2 linked regions of the Rhizobium lentis genome follow. The protein of the gene in region 2 interacts with the protein of the main gene of each other region in a pairwise test. Links are inferred from orthologs where the notes say so. Each region holds a gene or a part of one and is shown on either strand. Other genes may lie near its edges. The genes, in order: rho and hfq.

What was found.
Region 1: the proteins of hfq (region 2) and rho interact in binary tests that used the Escherichia coli proteins (3 or more experiments, as listed by UniProt). The link is inferred for Rhizobium lentis from one-to-one orthologs.

What each region holds. Positions count from the first base shown.
Region 1 is NZ_CP071454.1:1,809,644-1,820,658, forward strand. Bases 5,239-8,139 are described here. They hold rho (transcription termination factor Rho), read right to left. Parts: upstream 7,372-8,139; coding sequence 6,106-7,371; downstream 5,239-6,105. Other genes in these bases: mnmE (tRNA uridine-5-carboxymethylaminomethyl(34) synthesis GTPase MnmE), read right to left, coding at 5,239-6,004; hemJ (protoporphyrinogen oxidase HemJ), read right to left, coding at 7,571-8,113; hemE (uroporphyrinogen decarboxylase), read right to left, coding at 8,110-8,139. Also shown: holA (DNA polymerase III subunit delta), read left to right, coding at 1-377; J0663_RS08625 (ParB/RepB/Spo0J family partition protein), read right to left, coding at 378-1,259; J0663_RS08630 (ParA family protein), read right to left, coding at 1,284-2,078; 16S rRNA (guanine(527)-N(7))-methyltransferase RsmG, read right to left, coding at 2,098-2,715; tRNA uridine-5-carboxymethylaminomethyl(34) synthesis enzyme MnmG, read right to left, coding at 2,740-4,614; more of mnmE, read right to left, coding at 4,688-5,238; more of hemE, read right to left, coding at 8,140-9,156; J0663_RS08665 (pyruvate, water dikinase regulatory protein), read left to right, coding at 9,557-10,378; J0663_RS08670 (Maf-like protein), read left to right, coding at 10,416-11,015; J0663_RS08675 (shikimate dehydrogenase), read left to right, coding at 11,008-11,015. UniProt on the Escherichia coli protein: Facilitates transcription termination by a mechanism that involves Rho binding to the nascent RNA, activation of Rho's RNA-dependent ATPase activity, and release of the mRNA from the DNA template.
Region 2 is NZ_CP071454.1:3,934,716-3,945,737, reverse strand. Bases 3,215-6,122 are described here. They hold hfq (RNA chaperone Hfq), read right to left. Parts: upstream 4,836-6,122; coding sequence 4,593-4,835; downstream 3,215-4,592. Other genes in these bases: ntrX (nitrogen assimilation response regulator NtrX), read right to left, coding at 5,936-6,122; J0663_RS19165 (D-amino-acid transaminase), read right to left, coding at 4,947-5,810; hflX (GTPase HflX), read right to left, coding at 3,215-4,515. In the rest of the region: siroheme synthase CysG, read right to left, coding at 1-1,252; J0663_RS19185 (deaminase), read left to right, coding at 1,517-2,104; mazG (nucleoside triphosphate pyrophosphohydrolase), read left to right, coding at 2,125-2,970; more of hflX, read right to left, coding at 3,190-3,214; more of ntrX, read right to left, coding at 6,123-7,300; J0663_RS19155 (sensor histidine kinase NtrY-like), read right to left, coding at 7,290-9,560; J0663_RS19150 (hypothetical protein), read right to left, coding at 9,812-10,096; J0663_RS19145 (potassium channel beta subunit family protein), read right to left, coding at 10,241-11,022. UniProt on the Escherichia coli protein: RNA chaperone that binds small regulatory RNA (sRNAs) and mRNAs to facilitate mRNA translational regulation in response to envelope stress, environmental stress and changes in metabolite concentrations.

The sequences.
Region 1 (11,015 bases), 2.1 Mb from region 2 along the record:
ACGCCATCCTCAGCGGTGATCTCAACGGCTTCCTCCATGCCATGCAAAAGATCAGCAGTTCGAAAACGGCGATCTTTCTGGTGCTGCAGGCCTGCCTGAAGCAATTCCAGCTTCTGGATACGATGCGTGCTGAAATGGAAGAAAAACGATTGCAGGCGCCTCAGATCATCCAGACGATGGGTCGGCATCTGCATTTTCGCCGCAAGCCGATTATTGAAAATGCGCTCCGCCACTGGTCTGCGGAAAGCATTGCGCGTGAATCCAACCGCCTACAGGCGGCGATCCTCCAGAGCCGGCGACGGCAGGTGCTGGAAGACAGCGTTGCGATGCAAACGCTTCTCTCCACCACCCTGCAATCCGGCCGCAAATCCGCGTGATTATCGCCTTTCCAGGAGCCGGCAGATTTCCTCGAGCTGTTCCAGCGACTTATAGGAAATTTTGATCTGCCCGCCGTTGCTTTTGTGATTGATTGAAACGTCGAGCCCGAGGGCATCGGATAGCGTTCGCTCAAGCGCCAGCGTATCCGAATCCTTCTGGTCGCGCCGCAAGGCCGACTGCTGCGGCTCGGACTGCGCCTTGATATTGTTCTGCGCCAACTTTTCTGCGTCGCGCACCGACATGCCCTTGGCAACGATGGTGCGGGCAAGGCTGGCCGGATCGGGCGTAGAAACCAGCGCGCGCGCATGGCCGGCCGAAAGACTGCCGGCCGCAAGCAGATCGCGAACCGGATCCGGCAGTTTCAACAAACGCAGCGAGTTGGCGACATGACTGCGGCTTTTGCCGATAATTTCGCCAAGGTCGTTTTGCGTGTAGCCATATTCAGCGATTAGCTGCTCATAGCCCAATGCCTCTTCGAGCGGATTGAGATCAGCTCGCTGAACGTTTTCGACAATCGCAATTTCGAGCGCTGTCTTGTCGTCCACGTCGCGGATAATGACGGGAATTTCAATCAGGCCTGCAAGCTGGGCGGCGCGCCAACGCCGCTCCCCGGCAATGATTTCATATCTGTCCTGCGACATCGTCCGCACAACAATCGGCTGAACGATGCCGTGCTGGCGAATCGAACTGGCAAGATCATGCAATTCGGTATCATCAAAAAAACGACGGGGATTGCGAGGGTTGCGACTGACGAACTCGATCGGAATCATCCGATCGGCGCTGACCGTTCGTTCAGCTTCCACCGGAACAGGCTGATCCATTTCACCAATCAGCGCCGCAAGCCCACGACCCAATCGTCTTTTCGATATATCATCGTTCATGATCTACACTCACCTGGAAAGATCTTAGGCGGCCAGTCTCTGGCGCTCCCGCTGAATGACCTCGGAGGCCAGTTGCAGATAGGCTTGGCTGCCCGCGCATTTCAAATCATAAAGAATAGCGGGCTTGCCGTAGGATGGCGCTTCGGATACCCGGACGTTGCGCGGAATTAACGTATGATAAACCTTTTCGCCGAGGTGGGTCCGCACGTCATTGACCACCTGCTGGGCAAGATTGTTGCGCGCATCGAACATCGTCAGGACAATGCCCTGAATATCCAACCGGGGATTCACCGTTCGACGAACCTGGCTGACGGTTTCGAGCAACTGGCTTAACCCTTCCAGAGCAAAGAATTCACATTGCAGCGGCACCAGCACCGAATGGGCGGCCGCCATGGCATTCATCGTCAGCAGGTTGAAAGAGGGCGGGCAATCCAGAAGGATGTAGGAGAATGCCATCGCCTCGGGAGAAGACAGTGCCTTCCGCAATTTAAAGACTCGATCGCTCTGCTGCGAGATCTCCATCTCGACACCGAGCAGATCCATCGTCGACGGAATGATATAGAGGTTGGGAACGGCTGTCTCGAGCGTCACCTCGCTGATCCCGCGGTCGCCGACCATCAGATCATAGGAAGAGAGCTTACGATCACGGCGGTCGATACCGAGGCCGGTGCTGGCATTGCCCTGAGGATCGAGGTCCACGATCAGGACACGCTCGCCGATAGCGGCCAGCGCCGTTGCCAGATTGATGGCAGTGGTCGTTTTGCCAACGCCACCTTTCTGATTTGCGATGGTTATTATCCGATGTCGTTCGCCAGCCATTGCCGCAATATCCGATCTGTTAAACCAAGCGCCGGAGATTCGATATTTCCAAAATGACGGATTCCTGCTCGACGGCGCTCTTATGTTCTAACAGATCGAATTCCCACCGGCCACGTGCTTCCTCGATTTCCCTCAGGTAATCCCGGCCTTTATGAAAAAACCCACGACAATTTTGCTGGCCAAGCATCCACGGCGCCGAATAGTCGATCAGCCGGTCTAGATCGGTGAGGGCGCGGGCCGAAATCGCGCCGCAATCACCGATTTCGGCGTGGGCATCTTCGATTCGAATGGCATGAACGCTTCCACGCGCATTCGTCTCCCGTAACGCCGTGCGCAAAAATGCTGCCTTCCTGTGATTGCTTTCGACCAGATGCACCCACCCATCCTGCAGTTCCGCTAGAAAAATTGCGGTGATCACACCGGGAAAGCCGCCGCCGCTGCCGAGATCGGCCCAGGTGATCGGCTGAGGGCAGATCTGAAAAATCTGACTGCTATCGGCGACATGGCGGCGCCACAAATCATCAAGCGTCGACGGCGCCACGAGATTGATCGTCTTTGCCCATTTCTGAAACAGAATTGCGAAGTGTTGAAGTCGTCCCTGTGTTTCACGTGAAACACGCAAACCGTTTAGTTCCATTCTGCAGGACTCTCAAATCTTGTGTCAGGCACTCTGGCGCTCTAACCCACTCTGCCGACGCAGATGGACCAGCAGCAGTGCAACTGCCGCCGGCGTCATCCCCTCGACAATAGCGGCCTGGGCGAGGTTGAAAGGACGGGCCGCACTGAGCTTCGCCTTGAGTTCGTTCGAGAGCCCGGACAGCGCATCATAATTGAAATCAGTGGGAATCCGCCGTTCTTCGTCACGCTGCTGGTCGGCAATCGCCGCCGCCTGGCGATCGAGATAGACCGAATAACCGGCCTCAATCTCCAGCGCTTCGGCCACTTTCGGCTGGATATTACCCAGTGCGTCGGGCCAAACCTGTCGAAGAGCGGCGAAATCGTAGGCCGGATAGGATAAGAGCTCATAGGCCGTCCGGCGTTGGCCATCGAGGTTGATATTCAAGCCCGCCCTACGCGCTTCATTCGGCGTCACGGTCAGCGCCGCCAGTTCGGCCCGGCCCGCATCAATTTCGCGCTGATAGGCCGTAAATCGCTTTTCGCGTTCGGTACTGACGCATCCCAGCTGGATTCCCAGGGGCGTCAGCCGCACATCGGCATTGTCGGCGCGTAATGTCAGACGGTACTCCGCGCGCGAGGTAAACATTCGATACGGCTCCGTAACACCACGCGAGGTTAGATCGTCGATCATGACCCCGATATAAGAGCTGGTGCGACTGAAATGGAACGGTTCCGAATCGGAACTTCGCAGGGCGGCATTCAATCCCGCTGCCAGTCCCTGCGCCGCCGCTTCCTCATAGCCGGTCGTGCCGTTAATCTGACCGGCCAGGAACAGTCCGCTCAGCCGCTTGACCTCGAGCGACGGGGTCAGCTCTCGCGGATCGACGTGATCATATTCGATGGCATAACCCGGCTGCAATATCCGTGCCGCCTCGAGGCCGGGAATGGTCTTTATGAACTCCGCCTGAACCTCGGCCGGCAGCGACGTCGAAATGCCGTTCGGATAAACGGTATCGTCATCCAGGCCCTCGGGCTCGAGAAAGACCTGGTGTCCATCGCGCTCGCCGAATTTGACCAGCTTATCTTCGATGGACGGGCAATAACGTGGGCCGACGCCCTCGATTTGTCCGGAATACATCGCCGAGCGCTTGATGTTGTCAACGATGATACGGTGTGTCGCTTCCGTCGTCCGGGTGACGCCGCATTCGATCTGCGGGGTGGTGATCGAATCGGTCATAAAGGAGAAGGGCACAAGCTCCTCATCCGCCCCCTGGCGACCGACGGACTGCCAATCGATTGTCTTGCCATCCAGCCGGGCCGGCGTTCCGGTCTTCAATCGCCCCAGCCTGAGCCCCAGCCGCGCCAGCGTGGCCGACAGACCGATCGAAGGAGCCTCGCCAACGCGGCCGGCTGGCGTCTTTTCTGAGCCGATATGGATAAGACCGCGCAGGAAGGTGCCGGTCGTCAAGACCACTGCAGGTGCCTTCAGCAATCGGCCGTCCTTCATGATGACGCCCGCAACCCGGCCGTCGACTACGTCGAGGTCGAAGGCGTCGCCCTCGACAATGTCCAGGCCTGGCGTCGCTTCGATCGCAGCAAGCATCGCCAATCGGTAAAGCTTCCGATCCGCCTGAGTCCGTGGACCGCGGACTGCCGCACCTTTCTTCCGGTTCAATATCCGGAACTGAATACCGGCAACGTCGGCGACGCGGCCCATCAGGCCGTCCATCGCGTCAACCTCACGTACCAGATGTCCCTTACCAAGCCCTCCGATCGCCGGATTGCATGACATGACGCCAATTGTCTCTCGTCTGTGGGTAACGAGAGCAGTCTTCGCACCGAGGCGGGCAGCCGCGCTGGCCGCCTCCGTCCCTGCATGGCCGCCGCCTATCACAATCACATCATATACGCCGAACATATCCAAACTCCAATAACGGCAGGGGTTTCACGTGAAACTTCGAGAACCGCAGCCTGAGAAGGTTTCACGTGAATCATTTGCCGATGCAAAATTCCGAGAAGATCACATCGAGCAGCTGTTCGACATCCACCCGCCCCGTAATTCTCCCCAAATATTCCGCTGCAAGCCGAAGCTGCTCGGTGCGAAGTTCCAGACTTGCGTCTGTCTCCGCGATGGCCGCATCGAGCGCCGCCAAACATTTCGTCAGCGAATCCTTATGCCGCTGCCGGCTGGGAATAGCCAGAGACAAGCCACCGAAACGTTCGGCGACAATGCGCCCGATCAGCTGCCGCAATTCCGGCAGACCATCACCCGTCGCCGTCGAGATTTGCAGATCATATTGATCGGGACCGGCCTTGATGAGATCCTTTTTCGTCCCGACAGTAACATGGGGCAAAGCCCGCTCCAAGTCGCCGGGGATCACTGGATTGCTCATGTCGACCAGAAGCAGCGCCAGATCGGCATCGCGAAGCGCAACGCGCGCCCGCCGCACGCCCTCCATTTCGACCCGGTCGTCCGCCACCCGCAGACCGGCGGTGTCATAGAGCTTGACCAGATAGCCGTCAATATCGAGATCGACCTGCAGAACGTCGCGCGTGGTTCCTGCAATCTCCGTAACGATCGCGACGTCACGCCGGGCGAGAGCGTTCAGTAGACTCGACTTTCCGGCATTTGGGGCGCCGGCGATCACCACCTTGAAGCCGTCCCTGATGATCTCCCCCGCCGACGCCGCGTCGAGATGACGTCCGATCTCGTTCCGAAGCCGCATGATGTCGGCCCACACCGTATCCGACACGGAACCCGGAACATCGTCCTCGTCAGGAAAATCAAGCTCCGCTTCGATCAACGCGCGAGCGCGGGTTAATCGTTCCGCCCACGAATCGTAAATCGCCGAGATGCCGCCGGCGCTCTGTTCCACCGCCAGACGGCGCTGCATCTCGGTTTCGGCGCTGATGAGATCGGCAAGCCCTTCGACTTCGACCAGATCGAGCTTGCCATTTTCGAAAGCGCGGCGTGAAAACTCGCCTTCAATCGCCATTCGGACACCCGGAGTCTCGCCAAGCGCGTGAAACAGGGCCGCCAGCACGGCCTTGCTGCCATGGATCTGCAACTCGGCGACATCCTCGCCGGTGAACGAGTTCGGGGCGGGAAAGAACAGCACTAGGCCATTGTCGATCGGCTGTTTGTTACGGGCCCGAATCGTTCGGTAGGAGGCCACCCGATCGGCCGGTACGGATCCGACCAACTGGCCCAATAGATCTCTGGTCAACGGACCGCTGACGCGAATAACCGAAACACCCGAAGGCGGAGTACCGCTGGAAAGCGCATAAATGGTGTCGTTCATGGCCATGTCGTCCGGTTTGGCTTCGGCTCCGAATCGAATCCTCTTAAATAAAAAGCTGGCGACATCGAGACGATGCGCCAGCTTTGATTGCAAGAATCCGGCAAAGATCAGGTGTTCATCGAGTCGAAGAAGTCGGAATTGTTCTTCGTCTGTTTGAGTTTGTCGATCAGGAATTCGATCGCATCGGTGGTGCCCATCGGAGCGAGAATGCGGCGAAGAACAAAAATCTTCTGCAGATCCTGGCGCGGAACAAGAAGGTCTTCCTTGCGCGTGCCGGACTTCAGAATGTCCATCGCCGGGAAGATGCGCTTGTCGGCGACCTTGCGGTCGAGGACGATTTCTGAGTTGCCGGTACCCTTGAACTCTTCGAAGATGACTTCGTCCATGCGGCTGCCGGTATCGATCAGCGCCGTTGCGATGATCGTCAGCGAACCGCCTTCCTCGATATTGCGCGCCGCACCGAAGAAGCGCTTCGGCCGCTGCAGTGCATTGGCATCGACACCGCCGGTCAGAACCTTGCCGGAAGAAGGAACAACCGTGTTGTAGGCACGGCCGAGACGGGTGATCGAATCGAGCAGGATGACGACGTCGCGGCCATGCTCGACGAGACGCTTGGCTTTTTCGATGACCATCTCCGCCACCTGGACGTGACGGACTGCCGGTTCGTCGAAGGTCGAGGAAATGACTTCGCCGCGGACGGAACGCTGCATGTCGGTCACTTCCTCGGGACGCTCGTCGATCAGAAGAACGATGAGATAGCACTCCGGATGGTTTGCCGTGATCGAATGCGCGATATTCTGCAGAAGCACGGTCTTACCCGTGCGCGGCGGTGCGACGATCAGTCCGCGCTGACCCTTGCCGAGCGGCGCAACGAGATCGATCACGCGCGGCGACAGGTCCTTGGAGGTGGGGATGTCCAGCTCCATCTTGAAGCGTTCGTTCGGATAGAGCGGCGTCAGATTGTCGAAATGAACCTTGTGACGGATCTTTTCCGGATCGTCGAAATTGATGGTGTTGACCTTGAGCAGTGCGAAATAGCGTTCACCTTCCTTTGGTCCGCGAATCGGTCCCTCCACCGTGTCACCGGTCTTCAGGGAGAAACGGCGGATCTGTGATGGAGAAATATAGATGTCGTCAGGACCCGGCAGATAGTTGGCGTTGGCCGAACGCAGAAAGCCGAAACCGTCCTGCAGCACCTCGACGACTCCTTCGCCGATGATTTCCACATCCTGGCTGGCAAGCATTTTGAGGATCGCAAACATCAGCTCCTGTTTGCGCATTGTGCTTGCATTCTCGACCTCGAGCGATTCGGCGAAAGCCAGAAGATCCGTCGGGGATTTGCTCTTAAGTTCCTGAAGCTTCATTTCAGCCATGAAGTGACCAATACTCTTTTCGATTTCGAAGGGGAAAGGCGATGTTGGGTCGTATTCGGTACTGCGACAGGGGCTCGCAGACGACTGAACTCTTCACACATGCCACGTAGATGAGATGCGCGGAAAATAGCGAGTCGCAATCGCCGCCGCAAGGGGGCTGCTTAAAATGAAGCAAATTTAACCCGACGACGATTTTTTCTCAAAACGGCTTCACCACGACGAGGATCACGATCACGATCATCAGCAATGTCGGCGCTTCATTCATGAACCGCCAGTAGCGTGCCGAACGGCGATTTTCATCCCGCTCGAAAGCGCGCACGGCCCGGCTGAAGAAGATATGGATCGCGGTCAGCAGCACGACCAGACCCATCTTGGCATGCAGCCAGCCACCCTGGAATCCGTAGACCGACCAGGCGAGATAGAGACCGAAGATCCAGGTCAGCATCATCGCCGGCGTCATGATGATGCGAAGCAACCGGCGCTCCATTACCTTGAAGGTTTCCGACTGTACCGAGCCTGGTGCGGCGTCGGTATGATAGATGAACAGCCGCGGCATGTAGAACAGTCCTGCCATCCAGGAAATGACCGCGATGATATGCAGCGCCTTGATCCAGAGATAGAGGTTGTCGGGATTCCAGGCGAAAAGTCCGACCGCGATCAGCGCGAAGAAGGCCAGCGCAAAATAAGCGCGGCGCCGGGCGTAGACACCGGCTCTGCCGTCCGTCTGTTTCTCTATCGTCACGGCTGACCCCGCATCCGCGCGCCCCGCACCCGGTCGACCAGCAGACGCACATGTTCGGGATCGGCTTGCGGCGTGATGCCGTGGCCGAGATTGAAGATCAGCGGTCCATTGCCGAGATGCTGCAGAATATCGTCAATTCCCTCTTCCAAAGCCCGGCCGCCGGCGACCACGCGCATCGGATCGAGATTGCCCTGAACCGGACCATCCTTCTGAAGTTCGGCGGCAAAGGCCAACGGCACCGACCAGTCGAGGCCGATCGCGTCCGCACCGGTCTTCTGACGATACGCTTTCAACTGATAGCCCGCGCCCTTGGCGAAGGCGATGATGCGGGCCTGCGGCCGTTGCGATTTGATCGAGGCGATCATCCGCGCAACCGGCCTGATGGCAAAGGCCTCGAACTCCTTCTCACCGAGAACACCCGCCCAGGAATCGAAGATCTGGACGGCATCGGCGCCGGCGTCGATCTGGGCCACAAGATAGTCGGCCGAGACGTCGGCGAGCAGCATCAGCAGATGCTCGAAGGCACGGGGATGCTTGTAGGCGAAGAGACGGGCAGGGGCCTGGTCCGGGGTCCCGTGACCGGCGATCATATAGGTCGCAACCGTCCAGGGTGCGCCGCAGAAACCGAGCAGCGTCGTCTCATCAGGCAGCTCGTCCCGCAGCCGCCGCACCGTTTCCAGAACCGGTCTGAGATAATCGACAACGTCTTCGCCGTTCAATCTGCCGATACCCGCTTCATCGATCGGATCCATCTCCGGCCCATGGCTTTCGGTGAAACGGACATTGCGCTTCATCGCATCCGGAATGACGAGAATATCGGAAAACAGGATCGCCGCATCAAAGCCATAGCGGCGGATCGGCTGCAATGTCACCTCGACCGCGTGATCGGGCGTGTAGCAGAGATCGAGGAAACTTCCAGCCTTTGCCCGGGTCTCTCTGTATTCCGGGAGATAACGTCCTGCTTGTCTCATCAGCCAGAGAGGGGGAGGGAAGAGGCTTTCGCCATCGAGAACCCTCATGATCTTTCGCCGCATGTCGCTCAAGCGCCTCTTCCCTATAAAAAATCAAAGATATTTTAAAAGGTTTCTATTTCTTAGAGTCGGTGTCTATCAAGGATTAAAATCCATCCACTGCCGATGCCATTTGTCGCGCATTCGCATGCCAACTCGAAAGAATTTCGCCGTTCTTTCGAAATTCCGGTGAGAAGCCGAATCTAGAAACGATTCCAAATCCTTGCGGAAAAGCGGAAATTTGCTTGCCTGTGGATAGGTTGTGGAGTTCTGTCCGGCAAACCGACTTCATCCCCATCCTCCACAGCAGCGGTCAAAACCGATCCGCAAAATTCGAAATGTGGATAAGGCGGCATGTTTTCCCTTGCCCGAGGCAGCCTCGCCGCCTTAGCTCTCCATCATCCAGTCTTTTCAACAGGCAGCGGAAAATAACGTGGAGAACAGAACGAACTTCTTTCATCTGCATCTGATTTCTGACTCGACGGGAGAGACTCTGATCTCCGCCGGCCGCGCCGCCTCGGCGCAGTTCAGGTCCGCTCAGCCGATCGAGCACGTCTATCCTCTGATCCGCAATCGCAAGCAGCTGCTGCCGGTTCTGCAGGCGATCGATGACGCGCCGGGAATCGTCCTCTACACCATTGTCGACCGGGAGCTGGCGAGCCTGATCGACGAGCGCTGCGTCGAAATGGGTGTCGCCTCGGTGAACGTGTTGGAACCGGTGATGAATGCGTTCCAGATCTATCTCGGCGCCCCGTCGCGTCGCCGGGTCGGCGCCCAGCACGTGATGAATGCCGGTTACTTCGCCCGCATCGAAGCACTGAATTTCACTATGGATCACGATGACGGCCAAATGCCGGACGATTACAACGACGCCGATGTCGTCATCATCGGAATCAGCCGGACATCGAAAACGCCGACCAGCATCTATCTCGCCAATCGCGGCATCAAGACGGCTAATATTCCGATCGTCTATGGCGTGCCCCTGCCGGAAAGTCTTTTTGCCGCGACCAAACCGCTGATCGTTTGCCTGATCGCCACGACCGACCGCATTTCCCAGGTGCGGGAAAACCGGATACTCGGAGCGACGCAAGGTTTCGATCGCGAACATTATACCGATCGCGCCGCAATTTCCGAGGAGCTGAAATATGCCCGCTCGCTCTGCGCGCGCCACAACTGGCCGCTGATCGACGTTACTCGCCGCTCGATCGAAGAAACGGCCGCGGCAATCGTTGCTCTGCGCCCGAAGCTGCGCTAAGCGCAGACGCAACGCTCGCTCGCACTCCGAGGAACCCATGAAGCCGAAACTCATCCTTGCATCGTCGAGCCCGTTTCGCCGAATGCTGATGGAAAATGCCGGTCTCTCCTTCGAGGCGCATGCTGCGGCGATCGACGAGCGGGCGCTCGAAGCACCGTTGGAGAAAGCCGGCGCAACGCCGGATGCCGTCGCCCTCATCCTGGCCAAGGCCAAGGCCGAGGAAGTCAGCCGCCGTTTTCCGGATGGGCTGGTCATCGGTTCCGATCAGACGATGTCGCTCGGCGATCGGGTCTTTCACAAGCCGAAGGATATGGCCGAGGCCGCTGGCCACCTTCAGGCTCTCTCTGGCGTGACCCACCGCTTGAACAGTGCGGTTGCCATTGTCAGCAATGGCGTGGTCTTGTGGGATCATCTCGCCCATGCGGAGCTGAGGATGCGACCGTTGTCGGCAGATTTCATCGCCAGGCATCTGACGCGCGTCGGCGAACGGGCGCTTTCCAGCGTTGGCGCCTATCAATTGGAGGGGCAGGGGATCCAGCTCTTCGAAAAAATCGAGGGTGACTATTTCACGATTCTCGGTCTGCCGATGCTGCCGCTTCTGAAAAAATTGCGCGAACTCGGAGCAATCGATGGATGA
Region 2 (11,022 bases):
CATTCTCGATGACGGCAACCGTGGTCTCGGCGGGAATGCCAGCCTGCATCAGCCGTTCGGCGACGGAGGCGGCAACCGTGCGGCCCATATAGACGGCGATCGTCGCGCCTGATACGGCAAGGCTTGCCCAATCCGGCAATACATCGCCTGTGAGATCGTGGCCTGTCGTGAAGACCAGCGAGGAGGCGACGCCACGCAGCGTCAGCGGCAGCTCGAAATCGGCAGCGGCGGCAAAAGCCGAGGTGATGCCGGGCACAACCTCATAGGTGACGCCGGCAGCGCGCAGCGCCGCCATCTCTTCCCCGGCCCGTCCATAGACCAGGGGATCACCGGATTTCAGGCGGACGACGCGCTTGCCCTGGCGGCCGAGGTCGACCAACAGCTCGTTGATCTCTTCCTGCGACTTCGAATGACAGCCCTTGCGCTTGCCGACCGAAAGCCGCTCGGCGTCGCGGCGGCCCATATCGACGATCGCCTGCGGCACGAGCGCGTCGTAGACGATGACATCGGCTTCCATCATCACGCGTTGGGCGCGCAACGTCAGCAGATCCTCGGCACCCGGGCCGGCGCCGACCAGCCAGACATGGCCGGCAACCCGGTCCATCGAACCCAGCAGCCGGTCGGCGGCGTGCTGCGCCTGCGGCAGGTTGCCGTTGGCAATTGCATCGGCAACAGGCCCGGAGAAGAAGCGGCGCCAGAAGACGCGGCGGGTGACGCCGCGGGGAACCAGCTGCTCGACGGATTTGCGATAGCTTGTCGCCAGCGCCGCCAGACGCCCGAGCGAGGGGGAAAGAAGCTGATCGATCTGGGCCCGGATCATCTGCGCCAGAACCGGCCCCGCCCCTTCGGTCCCGATCGCAACGGCGACGGGCGCGCGATTGACCAGCGCCGGCGTGAAGAAGTCGCAGTAATCGGGCTGATCGACCGCATTGGCCGGAATCCTGGCGGCGCGGGCGGCATCGACAATCCGGCGATCTTCGGCCTCATCGCCGGTGGCGGCGAAAACGAGGGCTGCCCCTTCGACCTGGTCGGCGGAAAAGCCGGCGCGCACCGTCTCGATGCGGTTGGCGATCAGGAAGGCATGATAGTCGGCTTCCGGCTTCTCGGCGTAGGCGACAATCCCAGCCCGTGTGTTGAGCAGCAGCCGCACCTTGGCGAAGGCTTCGTCGCCATTGCCGAAGACAGCCGTCTTCTGGCCTTCCACGCGAAAGAAGGCGGGAAATACCGAAAGCTGTTCAGTCCTGGGAGGCATTATCAATCCACTTCGAAGTTGCCAGAATATGCCCGTGATCGACAAGGGTTTGAAGGAACAGAAATTCGAAAGCCCCAGCAAGGGCGTATTCTTTTGCTCGCGCGATCAATGATTTGAGAAAAGTCACCCATGCTGGCAAAAAAGCCTCACCCTGCCCATTGCTGCAGCGCAGTGTAAAGCCTGTGATAAATGGCGTCCACCGGCGTTTCTCGCATTTCGCTCGCGCCGCCAAGACGATAGACTGAGGGAAAACCGGAGACACCAATGCCTGACACGACCATCGCCGCCCGCCTGCTTTCGGTCATCGAGGATGATATCCTGCCACTGACCGAACGCGGCGTTTCCGGCGGCAACAAAGTGTTCGGCGCGGCGATCCTGCGCAAATCCGATCTGTCGCTCGTCGTAGCCGAAACCAATAACGAACTTGAGAACCCGCTCTGGCACGGCGAGGTGCATACGCTGAAGCGCTTCTACGAGCTTGGCGACAAGCCGGCGACCAAGGAGCTGATCTTCCTGTCGACGCACGAACCCTGCACCATGTGCATGTCGGCGATCACCTGGGCGGGCTTCGACAATTTCTATTATTTCTTCAGCCATGAGGATTCCCGCGACGCCTTCGCCATTCCGCACGATCTCAAGATCCTGAAGGAGGTCTTCGGGCTTGAACCCGGCGGCTATCGCAGGCAAAACGCCTTCTGGAACAGCTTTGCCATCGCCGATCTCATCGAGACCGAAGAGGCTCAGTTGAAAACGGCGCTGAAGGCGCAGACCGCCCGCATCAAGGCGCGCTACGACACGCTGTCTTCCACCTACCAGTCGTCGAAGAGCGCCAACGATATTCCGCTGAACTGAGGCCCTTGAACCGAGGAACCATGGAACCTTCCAAAGACATTTCGCGGCTGATCGAGATCATGGCGGCGCTGCGCCACCCCGAGACCGGCTGCCCCTGGGACATCGAGCAGAATTTCCAGACGATCAAGCCCTATACGATCGAGGAGGCCTACGAGGTCTCCGATGCGATCGAGCGCGGCGACATGGACGATCTCTGCGATGAACTGGGCGATCTCTTGCTGCAGGTGGTCTTCCATGCCCGCATGGCCGAAGAGGCCGGCGAGTTCTCCTTCGGCGACGTGGTCAACGCCATCACCACCAAGATGATCCGCCGCCATCCGCATGTCTTTGCCCGCTCGGAAGCCGATACGCCGGAGGCAGTGAAGATCCAGTGGGACAAGATCAAACAGGCCGAGAAACGCGAGCGTGCCGAACGCCGGGCAAGGCGGGGGATCACCGAGGATTTCAAGGGTGGATTCCTTGGCTCGGTGCAGCGCAGCTTCCCGGCTCTGACCGAGGCGCTGAAGCTGCAGGAACGCGCCGCCAAAGTCGGTTTCGACTGGTCGTCGCCCGAGCCGATCCTCGACAAGATCGAGGAGGAGATCAGCGAATTGCGGGTCGCGCTTGGGGAAGGCGACCGGGCGAAGGTCAGCGACGAACTCGGCGATTTGATCTTCGCGGTCGTCAATATCGGCCGGCATGTGAAGGCGGATCCGGAACAGGCACTGCGCGGGACGAATACGAAGTTCCGGCGTCGATTCAGCCATATAGAGAACGTTCTTAAAGCGGATGGTGAGACGCTGGAAGACGCGACGCTGGAACGGATGGAGGAAATCTGGCAGGCGGCCAAGGCGATTGAAAGAGCTGTGATAGCTGGCGCTGAGTGAAGCACAGCGTTGCCACGTCTCCCTTCTCCCCAGCGGGTGTCCGAAGGACGGGCGAGACCCGTGGCTCGCCCCGGTTGATGCCGGCAGGCAGATGAGGGGGTGAGCGACGGCAGGAGCAAATGCGCTGAGCGGAAGCGAAGAGCAATGAAGGGCGTGCCGTGTGGCCCCCTCATCCGCCCTACGGGCACCTTCTCCCCGCTGGGAGAAGGGGAAGCACCTTCACCGCTCCCAATCTTCCTTAGCGGCCCTTGGCCCATTGCCGATGCGGCGCTCGAGTTCGGCGGCTTCGGTTTCCGAGAGGCGCAGATCGAGCGTAATCGAGCCGTCTTCATTGTCTTCGCGGCCGTCGACGATCGCGTGGTCGTAGAGCCAGGGCAGCAGCGCCAGCTTGTCGACGGGAAGGCGGATCGTCGTTTCGGTCATCACGCCTGACAGTCTGCGGCTGATCTCTTCCATCAGCCGATCGACGCCCTCGCCGCTGACGGCCGAAACCGCGACGACATTGCTGGCGCCCGCCGTCCTCTGCACCATGGTGTCGTGCACCTCAGGCTCCAGCCGGTCGATCTTGTTCCAGACCTCGATCAGCCGCTTCTGCGCTTCGGCCTCGTCGATGCCGAGGTCACCGAGAATGCGCATCACGTCGGAGCTCTGCGCCTGGTTGTCGGGATCGGACATGTCGCGGACATGCAGGATCAGATCGGCTTCCAGCACCTCTTCCAAGGTGGCGCGGAAGGCGGCGACGAGATGGGTCGGCAGGTCAGAGATGAAGCCGACGGTGTCGGACAGGATGACGGTGCGGCCATGCGGCAGTTTCATGCGCCGAAGCGTCGGATCGAGCGTGGCGAAGAGCATGTCTTCGGCGAGCACCCCTGCCCCAGTGATGCGGTTGAACAGCGTCGATTTGCCGGCATTGGTATAGCCGACCAGCGCTACGATCGGATGCGGGACCTTGCGGCGCTTGGCGCGGTGGAGCTGACGGGTGCGCACGACCTGCTCCAGCTCGCGTTCGAGCTTGATGATGCGGTCCTGCAGGAGCCGCCGGTCGGCTTCGATCTGGGTTTCGCCAGGGCCGCCCATGAAACCGCCGCCGCCGCGCTGGCGCTCAAGGTGGGTCCAGCTGCGCACCAGCCGGCCCTTCTGATAATTCAGATGGGCGAGATCGACCTGCAGCGTGCCTTCCTTAGTGGAGGCACGGCGGCCGAAAATTTCGAGGATCAGACCCGTCCGGTCGATGACCTTGGCGTTCCATTCCTTTTCGAGATTGCGCTGCTGCACCGGCGTCAGCGGATGGTCGACGATGACGAGACCGGAATCGCGCTCGTCGAGCAGCGCCTTGATCTCCTCGATCTTGCCGGTGCCGAGCAGCGTTGCCGGCCTCGGATCGTTGACCGGCACGATCGAACCGTTGACGACATCGAGGTCGATCGCCTGGGCAAGCCCCGTCGCCTCTTCAAGCCGGCTTTCCGGCGTGCGGGTGGAGGCCGATTCGGCCTGGCCGCCGCGACTGCGCGATTTCAGAACCGGCACAACGACGGTCGCGCGCATATCGTCCCTGTGCTTGGCGGCCTCAGGGATGATCGAATCGTTCTTGGTATCGCGTGTCGAAATGACGGCTGATCCTGTTAGGACGCGGCTTCTTCACTCTCGAACATCTGCATCGGCTGACCCGGCATGATCGTCGAGATCGCATGTTTATACACGAGCTGCGAGTGGCCGTCACGGCGAAGAAGAACACAGAAATTGTCAAAAGAGGTAACAACGCCCGTGAGCTTCACGCCGTTGATCAGAAAGATTGTCAGGGAAATCTTTTGCTTGCGAACAGTATTGAGAAATAAGTCCTGCAGATTCTGAGAACGTTCCGCCATCGCGCCGCTTCTTTCTTTATTGCCGACCTGAGCTGGTCGGTAGAATATCAATCAAGCTCTCCATGCAAGACCGGCGGCACCCTCATTCCACCAGTCCAGCAAATCTTGGTATCAAATCGCAATCTTTTCCGCAACGTCGAAAAAGGCTTCGCGGACTTTCTGCGAGAGGCTGCCGGGGTGACCATTGGCAATGGTTTGGCCATCGACGGAAACGACCGGAAAACAGACACTTGTGGCTGCGGTGAGAAAGACCTCGCGGGCTGCGAGCATTTCGGAAACGGAGAAATTCCGCTCAGTGATCTTCAAACCCAGCCTGGCGGCCACATCCATCAATGTGGTGCGGGTAATGCCGCGCAGAATGCCGTGTTCGGCCGGCCGCGTCACCAGCGTTCCATCCGAATCGACGATCCAGACATTGGTCGCCGCCCCTTCCTTCACCATACCGTCGGCGTCGACATAGATCGCCTCCTGGGCGCCGGCTTCCTTGGCCTGCTGGCGCGCCATCGCATTCGGAAGCAGGCCGACGGATTTGATGTCGACGCGATCCCAGCGGTTGTCGGCAACGGTGATCGCCTTGATGCCATTGGCGTTCTTGGCGGCGATGATCTTCGGGTCGGTGCTCTTGGCGGTTATGACAAGCGAGGGCGGCGTGCCCTCGGCCGGGAAGACATGGTCACGGCGCGCCACACCGCGCGTCACCTGCAGGTAGAAAAGCCCGTTGCGGACATGGTTGCGGCGCAGCGTCTCGCGAATGACCTGCGTCAGTGCCGCCCGGCTCATCGGCCAGGCGATGCTGAGCTCACCGAGCGAACGGTCGAGGCGGTTCAGGTGACGGGTGAGATCGACGATATAGCCGTGACGCACCTCGCAGACCTCATAGACGCCATCGGAGAACTGGTAGCCGCGGTCCTCGATATGCACTCGGGCATCGGAATGCTTGACGTAACGGCCGTTCACATAGGCAATTCTCGGCATGGGGAACCTGATCTTCGGGGAAGGATAGCAAGGGCAAGGGCGGCGCGGCTCCCGCCGCGCCTGCAAGATCAAAAAGTGGAGCATGATGTTGCCCGAAAACCGCTGACACTTTTCGGCATCATGTTCTAGACGCCGAGCGACTTCAGCTTGCGGTGCAGCGCCGAGCGCTCCATGCCGACGAATTCGGCGGTACGCGAGATATTGCCGCCGAAGCGGTTGATCTGGGCGATCAGATAATCCTTCTCGAACATCTCACGGGCTTCGCGCAATGGCAGCGTCATGATGTGATAGTCGTTCTTGGCCGATACCTTGGGCAGCATGTCGCCGAGATCGGTCGGCAGCATGTCGGCGGTGATCGGCGCATCCGGCCCGTCGGTGCGGGCAAGGATCATCAGGCGCTCGATATTGTTGCGCAGCTGACGGATATTGCCCGGCCAGTCATGCGCCTGCAGCACGGCCATGGCATCGTCGCCGATGCGGCGCGGACGGATGCCGGCCTGCTCCGATATCTGGCGCATCAGCTGGTCGACGAGGAAGGGAATATCCTCGCGCCGCTCGGCCAGCGCCGGCACGCGCACCGGCACGACCGCAAGGCGATGATAAAGATCCTCACGGAACCAGCCTTCGGCAATGCGGCTCTCGAGATTATAGGCCGTCGAGGAGATGATGCGGACATCGACCTTGACGCGCTTGGAACCGCCGACCCGCTCGAACTGCTGATCGACGAGCACGCGCAAGATCTTGTTCTGCGTCTCGCGCGGCATCTCGCCAACCTCGTCGAGATAGAGGATGCCGCGGTGAGCTTCCTCCAGCGCGCCGATCTTGCGCGCCTGGCCGGGCGTTCCCTCGGTGCCGAAGAGCGCCACTTCCATGCGATCGGGCGTAATGTTGGCGGCATTCAGCGCGACGAAGGGGCCATTGGCGCGAGCCGACTTCTTGTGGATCATCCGCGCCACCAGCTCCTTGCCGGAGCCGGAGGCGCCGAGGATCATGATGCGGCTGTTGGTCGGCGACACCTTCTCGATCGTCTGGCGCAGCTGCGAGACGGCAACCGAGGTGCCGATCAGCTCCAACGCATCGCCGGTGCGGCGCTTGAGTTCCGAGACCTCGCGCTTGAGCTTGGAATTTTCGAGCGCGCGTTCGGCGATCAGGATCAGCCGGTCGGCCTTGAAGGGCTTCTCGATGAAATCGAACGCGCCGCGCTTGATCGCCGAGACGGCGGTTTCGATGTTGCCGTGGCCCGAGATCATTACGACGGGCAGATCAGGATGGCGAGTCTTGATCTCGTCGAGCAGCGACAGGCCATCGAGCTTGCTGCCCTGCATCCAGATATCGAGGAAGATCAGCCGCGGCACCCGATCGGAAATCGCCGCCAGCGCACTATCGCTGTCGTGGGCGGTGCGCGTCTCGTGCCCCTCGTCGGAGAGAATGCCGGAAACGATCTCGCGAATATCGTGCTCGTCGTCGACGACGAGAATATCAGAGGCCATAAACGCTTTCCTTGTCATTGGCTTCGGGAGTGGCGGGCGTCGGCTCCAGGCGTGGCAGATGCACGCGGATCATGGCCCCTCTTCCCCGGTCAAAATCGGCGGGCGCATCGTGCAACTCGAGCTGTCCGCCATGTTCCTCGATGATCTTCTTGACGATGGCCAGCCCAAGGCCGGTGCCCTTCTCGCGCATCGTCATGTAGGGTTCCAGAATGCTATGGCGGTTCTCTACCGGCAGGCCGCGGCCATTGTCGATCACGTCGACGGTGAAACGGTCGCGACCGGCGTCGAGTGCCGCGCGCACGAGAACCTTGCGTTCGTCGCGTTCGTCGCTCGGAACGGCTTCGAGCGACTCCACCGCATTCTTGATGAGATTTCCGAAAGCCTGGCCGAGCATGCGGCTGTCGAACAGGCCCTCCAGCGGCTGATCGCCGAAATCCTGCTGGAAGGTAACGTGATGATTGCCCATTTCGCGCAGGAAGATCGCATCGCGCAGGATATCGCGCAGGTCGCTCGGCTCCTTGGTTGGCTTCGGCATGCGGGCAAAGGCGGAGAATTCGTCGACCATGCGGCCGATATCGCCGACCTGGCGGATGATCGTATCGGTGCACTGATCGAAGACGGCGCGGTCGTCCTGGTCGATCTGCTTGCCATAGCGGCGCTGGATGCGCTCGGCAGATAGCTGGATCGGCGTCAGGGGATTCTTGATCTCGTGGGCAATGCGCCTTGCCACGTCGCCCCAGGCGGTCGAGCGCTGGGCGATGACGAGGTCGGTGATGTCGTCGAGCGTGATCACATAGGATTCGCTCATGTCGCGAACTTCCTCACGGGTGACCTGGACGCTCAGCGTCCTGACCGTGCCGCCGCGCACCAGCGCGATCTGCTTGCGGAAATCGCCGCGGTGACGCACCGCCGCCTCGGTCAGCACCTGGTCGACCTCGGGCGCGATATCGGCCAGCTGCTTGCCGAGCATCTCGCCGGCCGATAGCGACATCAGCGTTTCGGCCGAACTGTTGACAATGGCGATGCGTCGATCCTGCTCGACGCCGATGACGGCAGCGGTAACACCCGACAACACCGCCTCGATAAAGCGCCGGCGGTCGTCGACCTCGTCCTTGGCCTCGAGGATCTCGTCACGCTGGGTGCGGATTTCCGAGATCATCTTGTTGAAGGTACGCGACAGATTGGCGACGTCGCCATCAACGGCATGCACCGGCACGACGATATCCATATTGCCCGACGCAACGCTGTCGGCCGCCGTGATCAGCAGCCGGATCGGCCGAACGATGCGATCGGCCACGGCAATCGCGGTCCAGATCGCCGCCAGCAGCACAATCAGCGCGAAGCCGATGTAGAGCACGGCGAATGCGACCTGCAGCGAGAAGCGATTGGCCTCCATCGAGCGGTATTCGGTGGCGTTTTCCTCCATCATGCGCATGGCGCCCATGACCTTGGGATCGACGGCCCTCACCGTATAAAGAAACGTGCCCTGGATGGCATCGAGCTTGATGATGGCGCCGACGAGGTTGGTGACGCCGGGCGGGATCAGGGTCGGCTGGCCGGCCGCCGCCTTTTGCAACGCGTCCTGCGGAATGGCCGGTAACGGCTTTTCCGTGGCGATATCGGCCTGGACGACTACCGAGCCGTCGCTTTCGACAAGGAAGGCGCCGAGCAAGCCGCGGCCCCTCGCCTGCCGCGTCATCAGCTCGGCAAAACCCGTCCTGTCGAGGTTGTAGAGGGCGCGGTTGCGCTCCAGGTCGTTCGCCATGGAAACCGTCTGCCCCTGCAGATAGCTGGCGTTCTCCATCATATAGGCCTGGCCGATATTGCGCGACGAGCTGACGATCGACTGGGTGCGCAGCGCAAACCAGCGATCGAGGCCGGCGTTCAGCGTGATGCTGGCGAAGATGGCAACGAGGATCGCCGGCGTGATCGCGACGATCGAGAAGAGCACGACGATGCGGATGTGCAGGCGCGCGGCCGCCCTGCCGCGGGTACGCGCCTTGAGCAGCCTTGCCACCTCGCGGCCGATGAGCGCGAGCAGCGTCAGGACGAAGAAGGAATTGACGATCACCGACGTGATGACGACATGCGACGTCGGTGCGATCGGCGTCAGGCCGAGCAGTATGAACAGTGTCACCGTGGCGCAGAGAAGAGCACCGCCCGCAAGCACAAGACCGGGCACGGCAAAAAGGGCGCGGCGATCGGTCACCGTCGTCACCGCTTCGCCCGCCGCCGCTGGCGCTACCCCATCCTGCGTCATCCGGCCTCTCTTCAGACGGCACCCTGCCGCCCCGCTATCCGATCGAAACCAAAGAACGCCGGCTCGGAAGCCAGCGCTGTCGGAACGGCTCGATCGGGAGCGAATGTTCAAAAACCCTTGCGTGACCTTTAAGCAACGCAATGTGGCGAAAATGCAACGCCCACTGTCACATTGTCAAGCCGCGCATGAACTCGTCCCGTCCCAATGGAGTGTTACCCACCACGTAGTATCGGCATCCTTGGAAGGGCTCATCAATGGTAGGCTTTCGCCACCAAGTAGAGAGCAAGAGGCATCATCAGTATTGCGATGACGACGATCCAAGCTCGCCGATAAAGCAGGAATTGATTCTTCAACGGCAACGGAATCAGCGGGCTTTGCAGATCGATCTCAGGCAGTCCCTTGCCGATCTTGGTCACCAGGTTAGGACCAAATTTGTTGATCTTGCTCGCCATGTGTTCAAACACAAGGAGCATGCCGACGTGAAAAATCGCAGCCGCCAAGAGTCCTCCGACCGCGAAAACTTCAAGAAAGTGCATCCCGCTTCCCCTGCTGCCCTTGCAGAAACTTGCTAGCAACTCAACCTTGTCGCAGTCCGTCGCTGCATGCCTATACCTTAATAGGATAGACAGCAGCGACGTGTCTCGACGAGCCGCGGTCTGGCCCGTCGATATATGATCCCGCTAGAATCGACGCGGTGCTTCCGGTTTGTTTCCGGCAATTGCATCGATCCGCTCCATGATGTCTGCCGTCAGCTTGTGCCTGTGTGAGAGGGCCGCGAGATTATCCTGCAATTGGCTGGCACGCGAGGCGCCGAGAATGACGGTCGAGACGTGCGGATTGGCGAGGCACCACAGAAGCGCGAGATGGGTGATCGACAAGCCAATTTCGTCTGCGAGCTTTGCCAGTTCGCCGACTTGCCGGAGCTGGGCGCGGCCGGCGTCGCTCGACCACCTTTCCTTCAGCCATTCGTAGCCGGGCAGGTTCATGCGGCTGTCGGCGGGCACGCCGTTATTGTATTTGCCTGTGAGGACGCCGGAGGCGAGCGGCGACCAGATTGTGGTGCCAAGGCCGATCAGGTCGTAGAGCGGGAGATAATCAGCCTCGACCTTCTGGCGTTCGAAGATGTTGTACTGCGGCTGCTCCATGGTGGGCGGCGTGATGCGCAGGTCCCGGGCAACCGCATAGGCCTCGGTCAACTGCTGTGCGGACCATTCGGAGGTTCCCCAATAGAGCACCTTGCCCTGAGCGACGAGATCATGCATGGCCCGGACCGTTTCCTCGATCGGCGTGTCGATATCCGGGCGGTGACAGAAATAAAGATCGAGGTAATCGACCTGAAGCCGCTTCAGCGCCGCATGGCAGGCGTCGGTCACGTGCTTGCGCGACAATCCGCGTTGCGTCGGTTTCTGGCCGCCCCAGAAGACCTTGCTCGAGACGATGAAGCTGTCGCGGCTCCAGCCGA